3 regions of the Pseudarthrobacter sp. C1 genome follow, and region 2 is predicted to be linked to each of the others. Evidence: riboswitches for the same ligand, from Rfam matches in the RefSeq annotation. Region 2 holds a riboswitch; each other region holds the start of a gene.

Region 1 (5,251 bases), on a different contig from region 2:
CCTGCGCCGCCCACTGCTCAGCGACGTCGTCGAGGACGTCGCCCTCCCCTTCGGTTTCATAGGAGAGCAGGTCGGCCAGGGCACGCACCATCGCGGGCGGAACCGCAAGGAGCGAATCGCTCGCCACGTCCACCATGGTCAGCTCATAGTCTGCCCCGCCGGCATGGACGGCGGTGCCGGCCAGGTCGCCCAGCTGTTCCACTTCAAAGTCGCTGATTCCCGGGATCCGGACCGCGTCGCCGGCAGGGGCGCTGCCGCCCTTGTCCAGGATGCCGCCGCGCTTCAGTGCGGCGTCGTGGGTGGCAACAAAGATTTCGGTGAAGCCCATGGGAAGTGCCCTCATTCCGTTGACGGTGCGGCCCGCCGGGATGCAGCGCGCGCTGCCCGGCAGTTCGGTTTCAGCCTAGTACAGGGACCGCCGGAGTTTTCCGGCAACGCCGGTCGGCGGCCCAACCACCGCAGGGTTCGCAACCTTTGCCCGGGGGGCGCCGGTCAGCGGACTGCCACCCGGATCCTGTTGCGCCACGGATCCTCGAACCGGAGTTCGGCTCCGGTGTGGTGGGCGGCAACACCGGCAACCTTGAGGCGGTCGGCGAGGGCGCCGACGTCGTCCCCCGACGGCACTTCGATGAGGACCTCACCCAGGCCGAGGGTGTCCTTGCGCGGCCCCGCGCCGCGGCTGTTCCATACGTTCATTGCCATGTGGTGGTGGTAGCGGCCCGCCGAGACGAACAGGGCCTGGCCGTGCCAGCCTGCGGTCTTTTCGAAGCCGAGGGTCCCCACGTAGAAGTCGCGGGCGGTCTGGACGTCGCCCACCTGGAGGTGCACATGGCCCACGCCCGCAACGGTTCCCCGCTGGCGTTCCAGGGACTCCTCAGTGAGGTGCTGCTCCAAATAGCGCTGCGGCGGAAGGGCCAGGCTGTCCATCACCACGTCAGTGCCGTTCCAGGACCAACTGCTGCGCGGCCGGTCCCAGTAGAGTTCGATCCCGTTGCCTTCGGGGTCGGTGAAGTAGAAGGCCTCGCTGACAAGGTGGTCTGCGCTGCCGGTGAAGGAACGGGGTTCAAACTGCGCGGCCGTGGCGATGGTCGCGGCCAGGTCTGCCTGGTTCTCGAACAGGAGCGCGGTGTGGAAGAGGCCGGCCTCTCCCCGGCCCGGAAGCGTCAGGCCCGGAGCGGGAGCCAGGTGCACCAGCGGTTTCTGCAGCCGGCCGAGGTAGAGCCCGCCGTCCTGCTCCGCGACGACCTCCAGGCCGAGGGCCCGCTGGTAGTAATCGGTCATGACCTTCATGTCGCCCACCTTGAGCATCACGGTGCCCATGGCGAGGTCGGCAGGAAGGAGATCCTGGCGGGCGGCTGCGTCGGTCATTTGAAGGCTCCTTGTATTGGAGGCCGTCCCGTCGGCGGCCTGTCACATATTAAAATTACTTGAAGCTTCAATTTATTCCAAGTGGCGGCCTCAAATAACTCAGCGGATGATGCGGCCGCCCAGCACCACGTGTTCCAGCGCCCTGATCGTTTCCGGGGTGGTCCGCGGGTCTTCGCGGCACACCACGACGTCGGCCCGCGCGCCTTCCTCCAGGTTGTCCGCTCCCAGCCACGTGCGGGCTGCCCAGCAGGCGGCATCCAGGGCCGCAGGCATGGGCAGGCCGGCCCCGTGCAGGGCGAGGATCTCATCTGCGATCCTCCCGTGGCGGACCACGCTGCCTGCGTCCGTCCCGGCAAAGATGCGTACGCCGGCGGAATGGGCCTCCGCCACCCGTTCCAGCCTGCGTTCCCACAGGGCACGCATGTGGGCGGCGTAGCGCGGAAACTTGGCGTCTGCCTGCTCCGCTATGTCAGGAAAGGTAGCGATGTTGATGAGCGTGGGCACGATCGGCACGCCCTGCTCCACGAACCGGGGCAGGTGGCGGGGCAGCAGCCCCGTGGCGTGCTCAATGCAGTCAATGCCGGCGTCCAGCATCTGGTCCAGGGTGTCCTCGGCGAAGCAATGCGCCGTGACCCGGGCACCTTCATCATGGGCAGCCTGGACAGCGTCACGGACGACGGCGGCAGGAAAGGAGGGCGCGAGGTCGCCGGCGCTCCGGTCGATCCAGTCGCCCACCAGTTTGACCCAGCCGTCGCCGTCGCGTGCTTGCTTCCGCACGGCCTCCACGAGCCCGTCGGGTTCGACCTCCGCCGCAAAGCCGCGCAGGTAGCGGCGCGTGCGGGCCACATGCCGTCCTGCACGGATCAGCACCGGAAAGTCCCGGCCGCCCTGCATCCAGCGGGTATCGGCAGGTGAGCCGGCGTCGCGGACCAGCAGGGTTCCGGCGTTGAGGTCAGCCAGCGCCTGTTCCCGTGCAAGGGCGGGTTCGACCGGGCCGGCGGGGCCCAGTCCGATGTGGCAGTGGGCGTCAGCGAATCCCGGCAGCACCCAGCCGTCGAGCTCCCGCGCCGGAAGGGCAGTTGGCCGGCTGAACGTGAGGCTGCCGTCCACCGACCAGAGTCCATGGCGTACCCGGTCCGGTGCGGTCAGGACGGGTCCGCGAAAGTGAATGATGTCTGCCATCGGGCTTCCTTTCGATGCCCGGTCAGGCTAGCACCCGCAAATGTGACACCGCCCTTCCGGGGGCGTGTGGTAGCTTACATCTTGACCACACGGGTGCCCCTGCAGGGGCTGAGATCGGGCTGACGCAGCCTGCGACCGTTGAACCTGTCCGGGTAATGCCGGCGAAGGAAGTGAGTATTCCTTGAGTACACAAAATGCACAGCTGAACCCTGCCCAAGACCGTCCGGCCATGGGAGCAGCCGGCAACCAGCCAACGGTGACCCAGTCCCTGAAATCCCATTCACTGGCCTACCTTGAGGATGCCGGCACGGGGATCAGGGTCCCGGTGACGGAGATTGCGCTGGAACCTTCCCCGAACGGGACGCCGAACAGGCCGTTCCGGACCTACCGGACGGCAGGACCTGGCAGCGACCCCGTCATCGGCCTCCCTCCCTTCCGGACGGACTGGATCGAAGCACGCGGAGACACCGAGGCGTACAGCGGCAGGGAACGGAACCTGCTCGACGACGGCCGCTCGGCTGTCCGCCGCGGCGCCGCCAGCGCCGAGTGGAAGGGAGCGCGCCCGGTGCCCCGCCGCGCCGTCGACGGCAGGACCGTGACGCAGATGCACTACGCGCGGCAGGGCGTGATCACCCCGGAGATGCGCTTTGTGGCGCTGCGCGAGAACTGCGATGTTGAACTGGTCCGCAGCGAGCTGGCCGCGGGCCGCGCCATCATCCCCAGCAACATCAACCACCCCGAGTCCGAGCCGATGATTATCGGCAAGGCCTTCCTGGTGAAAATCAACGCCAACATCGGCAACTCGGCCGTTACCAGTTCCATCGCGGAGGAGGTGGACAAACTGCAGTGGGCAACGCAGTGGGGCGCCGACACCGTCATGGACCTTTCCACCGGCGATGACATCCACACCACCCGCGAATGGATCCTCCGCAACTCCCCCGTCCCCATCGGCACCGTCCCCATCTACCAGGCCCTCGAGAAGGTCAACGGGGAAGCCAATGCCCTTACCTGGGAGATCTTCCGCGACACCGTCATTGAACAGTGCGAGCAGGGTGTGGACTACATGACCATCCACGCCGGCGTCCTGCTGCGTTACGTGCCCCTGACAGCCAACCGGGTGACAGGCATCGTATCCCGCGGCGGTTCGATCATGGCAGGCTGGTGCCTGGCCCACCACCAGGAGAACTTCCTCTACACGCACTTCGATGAGCTGTGCGAAATCTTCGCGAAGTACGACGTCGCCTTCTCCCTGGGTGACGGGCTGCGGCCAGGGGCGACGGCGGATGCCAACGACGCTGCCCAGTTCGCCGAACTGGACACACTGGCTGAGCTGACGGCGCGCGCCTGGGAATTCGACGTGCAGGTGATGGTGGAAGGTCCGGGGCACATCCCGTTCCACCTGGTCCGCGAGAACGTAGAGCGCCAGCAGGAGCTGTGCAAGGGTGCGCCGTTCTACACACTCGGGCCCCTGGTTACCGACGTTGCACCGGGCTACGACCACATCACCTCGGCCATCGGTGCCACGGAGATCGCACGTTACGGCACTGCCATGCTCTGCTATGTCACCCCGAAGGAACACCTGGGGCTGCCCAACAAGGACGACGTCAAGACCGGGGTGATCACCTACAAGATCGCCGCACACGCGGCAGACCTTGCCAAGGGCCACCCGGGGGCGCACGAGCGCGATGATGCGCTGTCCAAGGCACGCTTCGAATTCCGCTGGCGCGACCAGTTCGCGCTGTCCCTGGACCCGGTCACGGCGGAAGCCTTCCATGATGAGACCCTGCCCGCAGAACCTGCCAAGACCGCGCACTTCTGTTCCATGTGCGGTCCCAAGTTCTGCTCCATGAGGATCAGCCAGGACATCCGGGACGAATTTGGCTCGGCGGAGTCGCAGGCGGCCCTGGCGGCGGCCGCGGGGATGAAGGGGAAAAGCGAGGAATTCCGGGCGGCCGGCGGCAAGGTGTACCTGCCGGAGCCCCGTGTTGCCGCCGGAAGCTAGGGCGTCAGGAGGCGCGTGCCCGGACCCGGCTGGCATCGCCGATGAACGAGCGGATGATGCGGTCCCCCTCTACTGAATCCTGGGGCCGGTGCCCTCCCGCCGCAGTGCGGTGGAGGGCGCCGGTCTCCCGGAGGTAGCCCGCGATCTCTTCGTAGAGCGGCTCCCAGCCGCCCGTGAGGACGAGCGTAGGCACGCCCGGCACGATGTGCAGCGGAGCTTCCCACGACGGCACCTGCAGCCGGAGCCGCCGCGCGGACCGCTTCTCTTCCACGGTGACCGGGTGCTGCAGGTCCGTGGCGTAGACCCGGCGCACGAATTCCCGCTGGAAGTCCTCGTCGCCGAGTTGGTGCCGGACGTCCAGGAGCGGCTTCATCAGCGCAATGTGCGCCGCCGTCGCCGGCAGTTCCGCGGTCAGCGACAGGCAGGCCGGCTCCACCAGCGTCAGCGAGTAGACAAGGTCGGGGCGTTCGACGGCGGCCATCATCGCTGCGACGGCGCCTTGGGCATGTGCCACGACGTGCCCGCCGACGGCGCCCCTGCCGTCGTCGGCCAGTGACCGCAGCAGGATCCCCGCGTCCTCTTCGAAGGATGATTCCACCGGCTCTGCCACGGGATCGTAGCCGTGGCGGCGCAGGAACAGTGCGTCATAGGACAGTGCCAGGCCATGCTGGCGGGGCCAGGCCGCGGCGCCGAAGCTGC
Region 2 (5,251 bases):
GCTACCGCACCAAGCACCTGCACCGCGAGCTCCTCACCTCCGATGAGCTCGAGGCTGTGGTGCAGAAAGCCGCCGCCAAAGCCGCCCGTGAGGACGGTTCCGGCGACGGCTGAACACCGTTCGGCGTGCTGCTAGACGATGTCCTGGCTCTTGGCGAACCGGGTGATGGCGCGCTGGGTGCCACGGTTGGCCAAGACCTGGATGATGGTGCTCACCGAGGCAGAGATCAGGGCGAACGTCAGCGCCGAGTGAAGGCTCGTGGGGACGTCCTCGTGCTTGCCGGTGGGGGGCTTCCGGCCGGTGGTCTTTTCCCAGATGGCATTGACGAGCTTCGTGCCGACAAAGCCTGCGCCGAGGCTCACGCCAGTGCCGAGCAGCTTGATGAAGAGGTTCATTCCTTGTACTCCTTGCGGGCGGAAAACGGGCTGTCCCTAGCCTAACCGGCGATAGCGGCCGGCCGGTGCAGGCCTTGCTCAGGTTGCCGGAGGTTCCGTCCGGAACTTGATCATCTTGTGCGTCCCATCGCAATAGGGCTTGATGGCTGACGCCCCGCAGCGGCACAGTGCCACGGTTTTCCGTTCACGGGGCAACGGTTCGCCGGAGGGCGTGACGATCTCGAAGTCGCCGCGCACGATCAGCGGACCGTCGGGGCACACCACGATGGAGCTATCGGCGGGTTCCTGGTTCATTTTTTGCTCCTGCTTAGGTAGCCGGGGTGACGGACGACGGCGGGGGACTGGCGCCGCTCATGCTGCCGCCGGGACTGCCGCCCTTAGTGACGTCCCGCCGTTCTCCCAGGACTGCAGGAGATGGGCAGACAGCCTGCCGTCCACCGCCATGGCTGCCGTGGCACCAAACACTACGTCTCCAAGAAGTCCTGGTTCGGCCTCGACCAGGCCGCCGGCCAGGTCGCGGCCGGCGATCTGCTCGTGGACGGCGTCTGCTTCCACGTGTTCATCGAAATAGTGGGTGACGGCGGCATCGAAGCCATGCCGCCGGAAACCGCTCCCGTATAAGCGGTTGGGCTGGGAGGAGGTCATCTCATAGATGGCAAGGTGCCCGGTGATGGCACCCCGCAGCCGGCGGTTCAGCGCGAACAGGGACATCAGGTTCACTGCGGCGAGGGAGACGGCCGGGACGGAATCGGCGTAGGCGCCGTATTCGTCCGCCATTCCCAGGCCTCGCAGGGTGCGGGCGAAAAGTGCGCTGTGCATCCGTTCGGGACGTCCGCCGCCGTACTCATCCGCCTGGATTTCCACCAGCGCGGCCTTGGGGCGCCCGGCCAGCCGGGGAATGGCAAAGGTATGGGGATCCGCCTCCTTCAGCTGGTAGATGGACTTATGGATCAGGAATTCCTTGAGCTGGTCCAGGCTGGCCTTCTTTGCCACGTACCGTGAGAGGCTGGGGCCGGTGTCGCGGGCTGCGAGGCTGAACAGGACATCGGCCACGGCGTCGCTGGTGGGACGCGAGGCCGCGGGAAGCTCCAGTTCGCCGGCTGCTTCCCGGGCGGCCAGCCTGAGCGCTGACTCGAACGGTTTTTCCAGCAGGTGGCGGACCTGGATCAGTCCCGGCGCCCATTCCCACTCATCGCTGACGCCTTCGAGTCCGCTGTAGTGGAGCTCGTAGAGGCAGAAGAGCGTCAGCTGGAGATCGTCGTCGCCAATGATGTCCGGGGTGGCAGCCAACTGGCCGGTGACCGCCCGGTGCAGCGCCGCTGTTCCGTCGTCCAGGGTTCGGTCATCGGCGGTGCGGCCGCAGGGGCGGGTGCCAAGGCTGCCGGGCGCCTCCGTGAGAAGGGCGAACAAGGCGGTGCTGGCAGGACCGCGCGCTTCAGGGATTTTCATAGTGCTCCTTCAGGTGCGGCGTTGGTGCCGGTTCCGTGACGTCGTCGCTGAGGCTTCCTGACCGGTTGCTGTTGTCGCCGCTGTTGCTGCTGTCGCTGCCGGCAACGCCTGCGGGAACGGCGGGGCCTCGGGCGGCCAGGATGATGGCCAGCGCAATCATGGCCAGGCCGAGTGCCAGGTGCAGCCAGTCGTCTGCGTTGTTCGCAGGGAGGAAGTTGGCAGGCGTGGTGTCGCCCGCAAGGAAGCCGTACAACCACAGGAGCAGGTAGGTTACGCCCCCGTAGATGAGGAAGTTCCTGGCCTGGGGATGCGTCCGCGCCATCAGGACCCCTGCAATCCCGAAGAGCAGGTGGAGCGCGTTAAGGAGAATGGACACTTGGAAGACGCTCAGTAGCAGCGCCCCTGAACCAGGTCCGGCAAGGCCCAGCGAGCCATAGTTGGAGGTAACGCCCGGGATGAAGCCCAGGACGCCGAAAAGGACGAAGACTATTCCCGTTCCGAGGGCGGCCTTTTGCAGGCGTGTTCGTGGGCCCGCCAGGCGGGTGCTTGCTGCCATGTCCTGTTCTCCTCAAAACCCGGGAGACAACATAGTAAGCATGATTACTAATAAATGCTAAGCAGCCTTTGTATTTCTGCTGCCGGTGGACGTGCGTGCAGTGTGGGTCAGTCCGCCAGCCTTGGCATCAGTCCGCCCCCGCGGAGTGGAGCATTTCGCGCAGGGCCTCGACCACCAGGTCGTGATCCTGCACTTGGGGAAGCCCTGAAACCGTGACGGTGGCCACGGCGCCCACTCCGGTGACGTACAGCGGGAAGGAGCCGCCGTGCGCCGCGTACCGGCCCTGGTCGAACCATCCCTGGTCCTCGATCCGGCCGCCGCGAAGCCGGCCGCGCAATCCCACCAGCAGTGAGGGGACCTCATACCGTGCCGCCGTGCGCTGCTTCGCCCGGATCCAGTGATCGTTATCCGGCGTCGCACCGGGCAGTGCCGCATGGAACAGCACCTGCCCGCCCTTCGTGATGTCAATCGCGATGGGCAGCCCGCGCTCCTTGCCCAGCTCCACGAGGAGCAGTCCCAGGTTCAGGGAGTCGTCGAGGGAGAAGCCTGGAAACTGCAGTTCCCGGACTTCGCCTTCAATCCGGGCGATCAGTGCCGCCAGCGATCCCTCCGGCTGGATGGCATCGGAATCCGGGTCGAAGTCGGTCACATGCGGGGAATTGGCAGCCATGGCCCACAATCTACCCCCGCCGCGGTGTAAACTGGACAACGCCCAACAGGGTATTTCTGCAACGAATCATTTCAAGCAAAAGCAACATTCAACGACAGGGGAGCGCCGCCGTCGGCCATCACTGGCAATGCCAGGATCCGCAGGTGGGCGCTGAGAGTGCGGGCAGCCGCAGACCCTCGAACCTGATCCGGTTAGTACCGGCGCAAGGGAGTCGAGTTCTCGAAGTGCGCGCAGCGGCAGCAGTGCCGGCAGCCGCGTCCACTTTCCCCTCCTGTTCCTCAGGAGGATCACATGGCAACAACAGCAGTCAAGAAGACCAGCAGCAAGTCCTGGCGCGTCGTGGACATCGTGGTGGCGGCCCTCATTGCCATCGCCGGCGGCGTCATTTTCTGGGCCTGGTCCCAGGGCGCGGCCGCAGTGTCCGGCCCCATGAACGCCACCTACCCGCCACTGACCGGCCTGATCGCCGGCGGCTGGATGATCCCGGCCGTGCTGGGCATGCTCATCATTCGCAAGCCCGGCGCCGCGCTGTTCTGCGAGACGGTAGCCGCCACCGGTGAGCTGCTCATGGGGTCCCAGTACGGGGCTTCCGTGCTGTTCTCCGGCTTCGTCCAGGGCCTCGGCGCCGAGATCATCTTCGCCATCTTCGTGTACCGGAAGTTCAACCTGCCCGTGGCACTGCTGGCCGGTGCCGCCGCCGGTCTCTTCTGCGGCCTCAACGACTCCTTCGCTCCGTGGGGCTGGAACATCGCCTACCCCGGCGGGGACAAGCTGGTGTACATCGTCTTCACCGCCATCTCCGGCGCGATCATCGCCGGCGCCCTGTCCTGGATCGCCACCCGGGGGCTGGCCAGGACCGGGGTCCTGAGCTCGTTCGCGTCGCGGAAGGCAGCTACGGAGCCTGTTTTCTCCTGATGTCCGCACCTTCCCGCCAGGGCGCGCCCACCGCAGTGCGTCCCGCCGCCGTCACGGCCCGCGGCTGGGGCTGGCGGCATGCCGGGCGCACCAGGCCGGCGGTCCATGCCCTCGACCTGGACATCCGTCCGGGAGAGCGGGTGCTGCTTTTGGGGCCTTCCGGCGCCGGCAAGTCCACCCTCCTCCATGCTTTGGCGGGGGTCCTGGGGGATGTGAACGACGACGGCGGCGCGGCCGGCGATTCCGACGAGTCGGGTTCGCTGCTGGTTGACGGAGCCTCCCCCCGCGAGCAGCGCGGGCGCGCCGGCCTTATGCAGCAGGATCCCGAGACGCAGGTGGTCCTGTCGCGCGTGGGTGACGACGCCGCCTTCGGCGCCGAGAACCTCGCCGTGCCCCGCCACGCCATCTGGAGCCGCGTGCACGAGGCGCTGGACGACGTCGGACTTTCCCACCTCCCGCTGGACCATCCGACCTCGGTACTCTCCGGCGGGCAGAAACAGCGGCTGGCGCTCGCAGGCATCCTTGCCATGCGTCCCGGCCTGATCCTGCTGGACGAGCCGACGGCCAACCTGGACCCGGCCGGCGTGCTGGAGGTCCGCGACGCCGTGGCGCGGTGCCTGGACAAGACCGGCGCCACCCTGGTGGTGGTGGAGCACAGGGTGTCCGTGTGGAAGGACCTGGTGGACCGGATCGTGGTGCTGCAGCCCGGCACCGACGCGAAGGACGCCGTGCTGCTGGACGGTCCGCCGGACCAGGTGCTCAGGGAGGCCCGGAGCATGCTGATTGCTGCCGGGGTGTGGGTGCCCGGCTATGTTCCGGACACCCGGCTGCGTGCGGCGGATCCAGCCAGCGGGACGGGTGGCCTCCTGCTCGCTGCCGAGGAACTGGCGGTGTCCCGTGAACGGGCGCGGCGCAGCGGCTTCCGGAAGGTTCCGCCGGTACCCGTGCAGGCAGGTATTTCCGCGCAGGTCCGGGCCGGGCACGCCTTGGCCGTCACGGGGCCGAACGGGGCCGGGAAGTCCACGTTTGCCCTGACGCTTGCCGGGCTCCTGGAGCCCGTGGCCGGCAAGGTTTCGGCCACGCTGGACCTGAGCCGCGGCGCCGGAATAGACCCGTACAAGTGGAAGGCCGATCAGCTCATCGAACGGATCGGCACCGTGTTCCAGGAACCCGAACACCAGTTCGTCACAGGGAAGGTGCTGGACGAACTGCTGTTTGGCCCCCGGCACCTGGGCCATGGTGAGGAGCGCGTGGACGAACTGCTGG
Region 3 (5,251 bases), on a different contig from region 2:
GCTGCAGCCGTCGCTGACCCGGCAGTCGCCGCAGCTGAAGCCGAAGCGGCCGCACCGGAACCTGCGGTCCTGCCTTCCGCAGCCGGGCAGGACAACGGCACTCCCGTGCAGGGCCCGCCCGCCGCCGAGGCAGCCGCCCAGGGCGAGGCTGCCGCGGAACCCGTAGCCGCCCCTGCCGCTTCCACCGCCCCGGCAAGCCCTTTCGGCTCCCTCTTTTTGGAGCCAGGTTCCGCCACTTCCGTCCTGTTCCAGGCCCCGGATCTCAGCGCTGTTGTCCGGCCCGCGCCGGCCGCCACGGAAGAAGCTGAAGAAGAGGACACCGAGGACGACTCGGACGATGCCGGTAACCGCAGGAGGCGCCGAGGCCGCGGCCGCCGCGGCCGCAGCAGGACTGGCGAGCGTGACGGCGAAGACGCCGAAGGCTCCGATGCCGAGACCGATGCTGCCGATGACGCCGACGAGGAAGCCGCCGGGCAGGCCGACGAAGGCGTGACGTCCCGCCGTCGGCGCCGCCGCCGCCGTGGCGACCAGGACCTTGAACTGACGGGCGGGGGAGACGACGATCCCCCCAACACGGTGACCCGCGTCCGCGCCCCGCGCCCCGTGGGAGAACCCGCGGTCAGCAACCGGGTCACCAGCGTCAAGGGCTCCACCCGCCTGGAGGCCAAGAAGCAGCGCCGCCGCGAATCGCGCGACACGGGCCGCCGCCGCACCGTCATCACCGAAGCCGAGTTCCTGGCCCGCCGGGAGTCCGTGGACCGCCAGATGATCGTGCGCCAGCGCGATGACAGAATCCAGATTGCCGTCCTGGAAGACGGCGTCCTGGCCGAGCACTTTGTCTCCAAGACCCAGCAGGATTCCCTGATCGGCAACGTCTACCTGGGCAAGGTCCAGAACGTGCTGCCGTCCATGGAAGCAGCCTTCGTGGACATCGGACGCGGCCGCAACGCCGTCCTGTACGCTGGCGAAGTCAACTGGGAGGCCGTGAACCTCGAGGGCAAGCAGCGCCGCATTGAAAACGCGCTCAAGTCCGGCGACACCGTCCTGGTGCAGGTCACCAAGGACCCCGTGGGCCACAAGGGCGCGCGCCTGACCAGCCAGATCTCACTGCCGGGCCGCTACCTGGTCTTCGTTCCCGGCGGTTCCATGACCGGCATCTCCCGCAAGCTGCCCGACGTCGAACGCAACCGCCTCAAGCGGATCCTCAAGGACCGCCTCCCCGAGCAGGCCGGCGTTATTGTCCGGACCGCTGCGGAAGGCGCCTCCGAGGAAGAGCTGACCCACGACATCAACCGGCTGCGGGCCCAGTGGGAAGGCATCGAAAGCCAGTCGAAGTCCACCAAGATCCTTGCTCCGGAACTGCTGTACGGCGAACCGGACCTGACCATCAAGGTGGTCCGCGACGTCTTCAACGAGGACTTCTCCAAGCTGATCGTCTCCGGCGAGGAAGCCTGGGACACCATTGAGGCCTACGTCACCTACGTTGCTCCCGATCTGGTGGGGCGCCTCGAGAAGTGGACCAAGGACCAGGACATCTTCAGCGCATGGCGGATCGACGAACAGATCCACAAGGCACTGGAGCGGAAGGTCTTCCTGCCCTCCGGCGGCTCGCTGGTGATCGACCGCACCGAGGCCATGACTGTTGTGGATGTCAACACCGGCAAATTCACCGGCAGCGGCGGCAACCTTGAAGAGACGGTCACCAAGAACAACCTGGAAGCTGCGGAGGAAGTGGTACGCCAGCTCCGCCTGCGCGATATCGGCGGCATTATCGTCATCGACTTCATCGACATGGTCCTGGAATCGAACCGCGACCTCGTCCTCCGTCGGATGGTGGAGTGCCTGGGACGCGACCGCACCAAGCACCAGGTTGCCGAAGTCACGTCCCTTGGCCTGGTGCAGATGACCCGCAAGCGGATGGGCACCGGGCTGCTTGAAGTGTTTGGCGAGCAGTGCGAGGCCTGCGCCGGCCGCGGCGTGGTGACCCACGATGACCCCGTGGAGCACCGCCGGGCCAATATCGTGGCGGCCGAACACCACGTTCAGCGCTCGGACGCCCGCCCGGACGTCCGGAATGAAAGCCACCGCGCTGAGGCCCAGCGCGGGGACAGCAGCCAGCCCGGCGTCCGTCCTGACCGGAAGCGCCGCCGTGGCCGCGGCGGCCAGCAGGTGGACGCTGCTCCTGCAGCCGCCCTCCACGTGCACACGGTCCACCCCGACCCCACGGACGCCGAGCGGCACGCGAAGGCCGAAGCCACCAGGCTTGCCCTTGCCAATATTGCTGCGGCAGCACACGCCGCCCACCTGCACGACGATGAGGTAGCCGCGGCCCGGCAGGCTCCGCAGGTCCAGCCGGCGGAACCTGAGAAGCACGACGGCGACGCCTCCCGGCCTGCCGCCGTCCTCACCTTTGGCGGGGAGAAGGTTGCCCTGCCGTTCGTGGAGCACGCGGAGGAGCAGCAGCCGAAGCCGGCCCTGACGCTGGACCGGCTCGCCGAAGCCTTCGCCCACCTCGGTGAGCCTGCCCCTGCCGCGGAAGCCGCAGCCGGTCAGCCCGAACGGCGGGCGCCGGAAAAGGAGCAGCGGGAACCGGAGCAGGTCCGGGCACCGCAGCACGTCCAGGCACCGCAGGCGGAGTCGCCGCAGGTCCGGCCTGAGCCGCTGCAGGCTGCCCATGCGCTGCGCGAAAAGGACTATTCCGACCACACCCTGGAACAGTCCCGCCCGCGCCGGGCGCGCCGCAACCGCAGCGCCAGCCGCGCCCAGGGTGCGGCCAACGAGACCTCCGTCGAGCAGCACGAGAATGTCCCCGCCGCGGCGGCAGGGCATTCACACTCTGCAAAGGCGCCGGAAGCTGACCAGGCAGGTGCCCCTGCGCCAGGCAACGCCAAGCCTGCCGCGGAGCCCATCATCCTGGGTGTCGGGGTTCCCGCTTCGGAACTCTAGGCCACGGCACGCGACACGCTGGATGCCCGGCCGCCCACCACGTGTGGACGGCCGGGCATCCGGCATTTAAGGCCGCACCAGTCGCACTGCGTCACCTTCGCCCTGCGTACCGCAAAAAAGCTAGGCTGGTGAACCGACACGGGGTGCCGCGCACAGAGCCGGCTGAGATCCACACCCGTTGAACCTGTCCGGCTAGCACCGGCGAAGGGATGTCTCTTGTCTTCAACTCTCGAATTGCCCGCTGCCACCCCTCAGGGCGCCCCTGCCCCTGCAGCACAGTCCGGCCAGCGGCGGAACGTGCCCCGGGTCCTCTCGATCGCGGGCTCGGATCCGTCCGGCGGAGCCGGCGTCCAGGCGGACCTGAAAAGCATCGCGGCCCACGGCGGCTACGGAATGGCCGCCATCACTGCCCTCACCGCACAGAACACCCGCGGCGTACGAGGCGTCCACGTTCCCCCTGCTGCCTTCCTCACCCGGCAACTTGACGCGCTCAGTGAGGACATCAGCATCGACGCCGTGAAAATCGGGATGCTGGGTGATGTCGCGGTGATCGAAGCTGTCCGGGCGTGGCTCGAAAAAGTCCGTCCCGGCGTCGTGGTTTTGGACCCTGTCATGGTGGCCACCAGCGGTGACCGGCTCCTGCAGGAATCCGCCGAAGCCGCACTTCGCGAACTGCTGCCGCTGGCGCACCTCATCACGCCCAACCTGGCTGAACTTGCCATGCTCGTGGGCGGGAACGTGCAGGAGAGCTGGGAAGGCGCCCTGGAACAGGGCCGCGAGCTCTCTTCCGCCACCGGGGCGACGGTGCTTGTGAAGGGCGGACACCTGGCCGGGGACGAATGCCCCGACGCCCTTGTCAACACTGCAGGCACGCCTGGCCAGGACGTGGTGGTGGTCCCGGGCAAGCGGGTGGCAACGCTGAACAGCCACGGCACCGGTTGTTCACTGTCATCAGCCATGGCCACAGTCCAGGTGCGGCTGGGGGACTGGGAGGCAGCCCTCCGGGAGGTCAAGCCCTGGCTGTCCGGCGCGCTGGAGGCCTCGGAGTCGCTGGAGGTGGGTACGGGCAACGGACCAGTCCACCACTTCCACCACCTTCAGCCGGAGCCTGCTGAAGGCAGCTTCGCGGCGCGGCTGTGGGCTGAAGCGGAGGAGCACCTGGAAGCCATCTATTCCCTGGCGTTTATCCGGGACCTGGCCTCCGGCGACCTGGCCGAGAAACAGTTTGGCTACTACCTGGCCCAGGACGCCATCTACCTCAACGGTTATTCACGGGTGCTCGCGCGGACAAGTGCCCTGGCCCCCACCGAGGCAGAGCAACTCTTCTGGGCACGTTCCGCCGCGCAATGCCTGGAGGTCGAGTCTGAACTGCACCGCTCCTGGCTCAGTACCCGGACCGTTGAGCCGCAGCTGGGACCCGTAACCAAGTCCTACGTGGACCACCTGGTGGCGGCATCGGCGTCGGGCAGTTATGCCGTGCTGGCGGCAGCCGTCCTGCCCTGCTTCTGGCTGTACGCGGAGGTGGGCAAAACGCTCCACGCACAGTTCGTGGCTGCCGGGGAGCCGGCGGGCCATCCCTACGCGGAGTGGCTGCGCACATACGCGGATGAGGACTTCGCCGCGGCCACCCGCAGGGCGGTTGCCATTGTGGACAGTGCGGGGCGCACCGCTCCGGCGCATGAGAAGGATGCCATGGCCACGGCATTCAGGCAGTCCTGCCGCCTGGAAGTTGAATTTTTCGACGCGCCGCGCCTTCATTCCTGACGTCCGGACGGCCGCCGCGCCGGTACTATGGTGGGGCACCCCCCGGCCAAGGAAATGTGTTGTGGTACCTATCACAGACAACCCGCCGGAACCAGCCTCATTTGCGGCCGAAGCCAAAACTAGCGTATTCTAGATCTTCGGTGCTTACGCCAACACTTGGGTTATGACCCCACGGCGTTGAGGCACAGCGAGAGCCCAACCAATTATGGAACCGGGTTCCGCACGCAAATTTGTAATAAACGTCGAGAGAAGTGAGTTCCCAAGTGGTGTACGCGATTGTCCGCGCAGGCGGCCGCCAAGAGAAGGTTTCCGTTGGAGACTTCGTTACCCTGAACCGCGTCGCCGGTGGAGCTGGCAGCACCATTCAGCTGCCCGCACTGCTCCTGGTTGATGGTGACAAGGTCACCTCCGCCGCTGCTGACCTGGCCAAGGTAACTGTTACGGCTGAGATCCTCCAGGACCTCCGTGGTCCTAAGATTGTGATCCAGAAGTTCAAGAACAAGACCGGTTACAAGAAGCGCCAGGGTCACCGCCAGGAACT

What was found. A riboswitch is a leader RNA that binds a small molecule or an ion and turns the genes downstream of it on or off. The one in region 2 is predicted to bind thiamine pyrophosphate.
Region 1: another riboswitch for thiamine pyrophosphate. It lies ahead of thiC (phosphomethylpyrimidine synthase ThiC); the one in region 2 lies ahead of U7114_RS12725 (ECF transporter S component).
Region 3: another riboswitch for thiamine pyrophosphate. It lies ahead of thiD (bifunctional hydroxymethylpyrimidine kinase/phosphomethylpyrimidine kinase); the one in region 2 lies ahead of U7114_RS12725 (ECF transporter S component).

Annotation. Positions count from the first base shown of each region.
Region 1 is NZ_JAYESK010000002.1:17,696-22,946, forward strand. Features, by position in the region: gene U7114_RS02780 (hypothetical protein) at 1-328, opposite strand, end outside; gene U7114_RS02785 (VOC family protein) at 493-1,368, opposite strand; gene U7114_RS02790 (amidohydrolase family protein) at 1,468-2,550, opposite strand; TPP riboswitch at 2,630-2,737, shown strand; gene thiC (phosphomethylpyrimidine synthase ThiC) at 2,732-4,552, shown strand; gene U7114_RS02800 (alpha/beta fold hydrolase) at 4,557-5,251, opposite strand, start outside.
Region 2 is NZ_JAYESK010000006.1:246,059-251,309, reverse strand. Features, by position in the region: gene mnhG (monovalent cation/H(+) antiporter subunit G) at 1-113, shown strand, start outside; gene U7114_RS12750 (DUF4235 domain-containing protein) at 132-395, opposite strand; gene U7114_RS12745 (CDGSH iron-sulfur domain-containing protein) at 474-689, opposite strand; gene U7114_RS12740 (iron-containing redox enzyme family protein) at 747-1,844, opposite strand; gene U7114_RS12735 (DUF4383 domain-containing protein) at 1,831-2,400, opposite strand; gene U7114_RS12730 (heme-degrading domain-containing protein) at 2,528-3,070, opposite strand; TPP riboswitch at 3,157-3,297, shown strand; gene U7114_RS12725 (ECF transporter S component) at 3,362-3,985, shown strand; gene U7114_RS12720 (ABC transporter ATP-binding protein) at 3,985-5,251, shown strand, end outside.
Region 3 is NZ_JAYESK010000004.1:61,380-66,630, forward strand. Features, by position in the region: gene U7114_RS07930 (Rne/Rng family ribonuclease) at 1-2,946, shown strand, start outside; TPP riboswitch at 3,076-3,173, shown strand; gene thiD (bifunctional hydroxymethylpyrimidine kinase/phosphomethylpyrimidine kinase) at 3,163-4,710, shown strand; gene rplU (50S ribosomal protein L21) at 4,974-5,251, shown strand, end outside.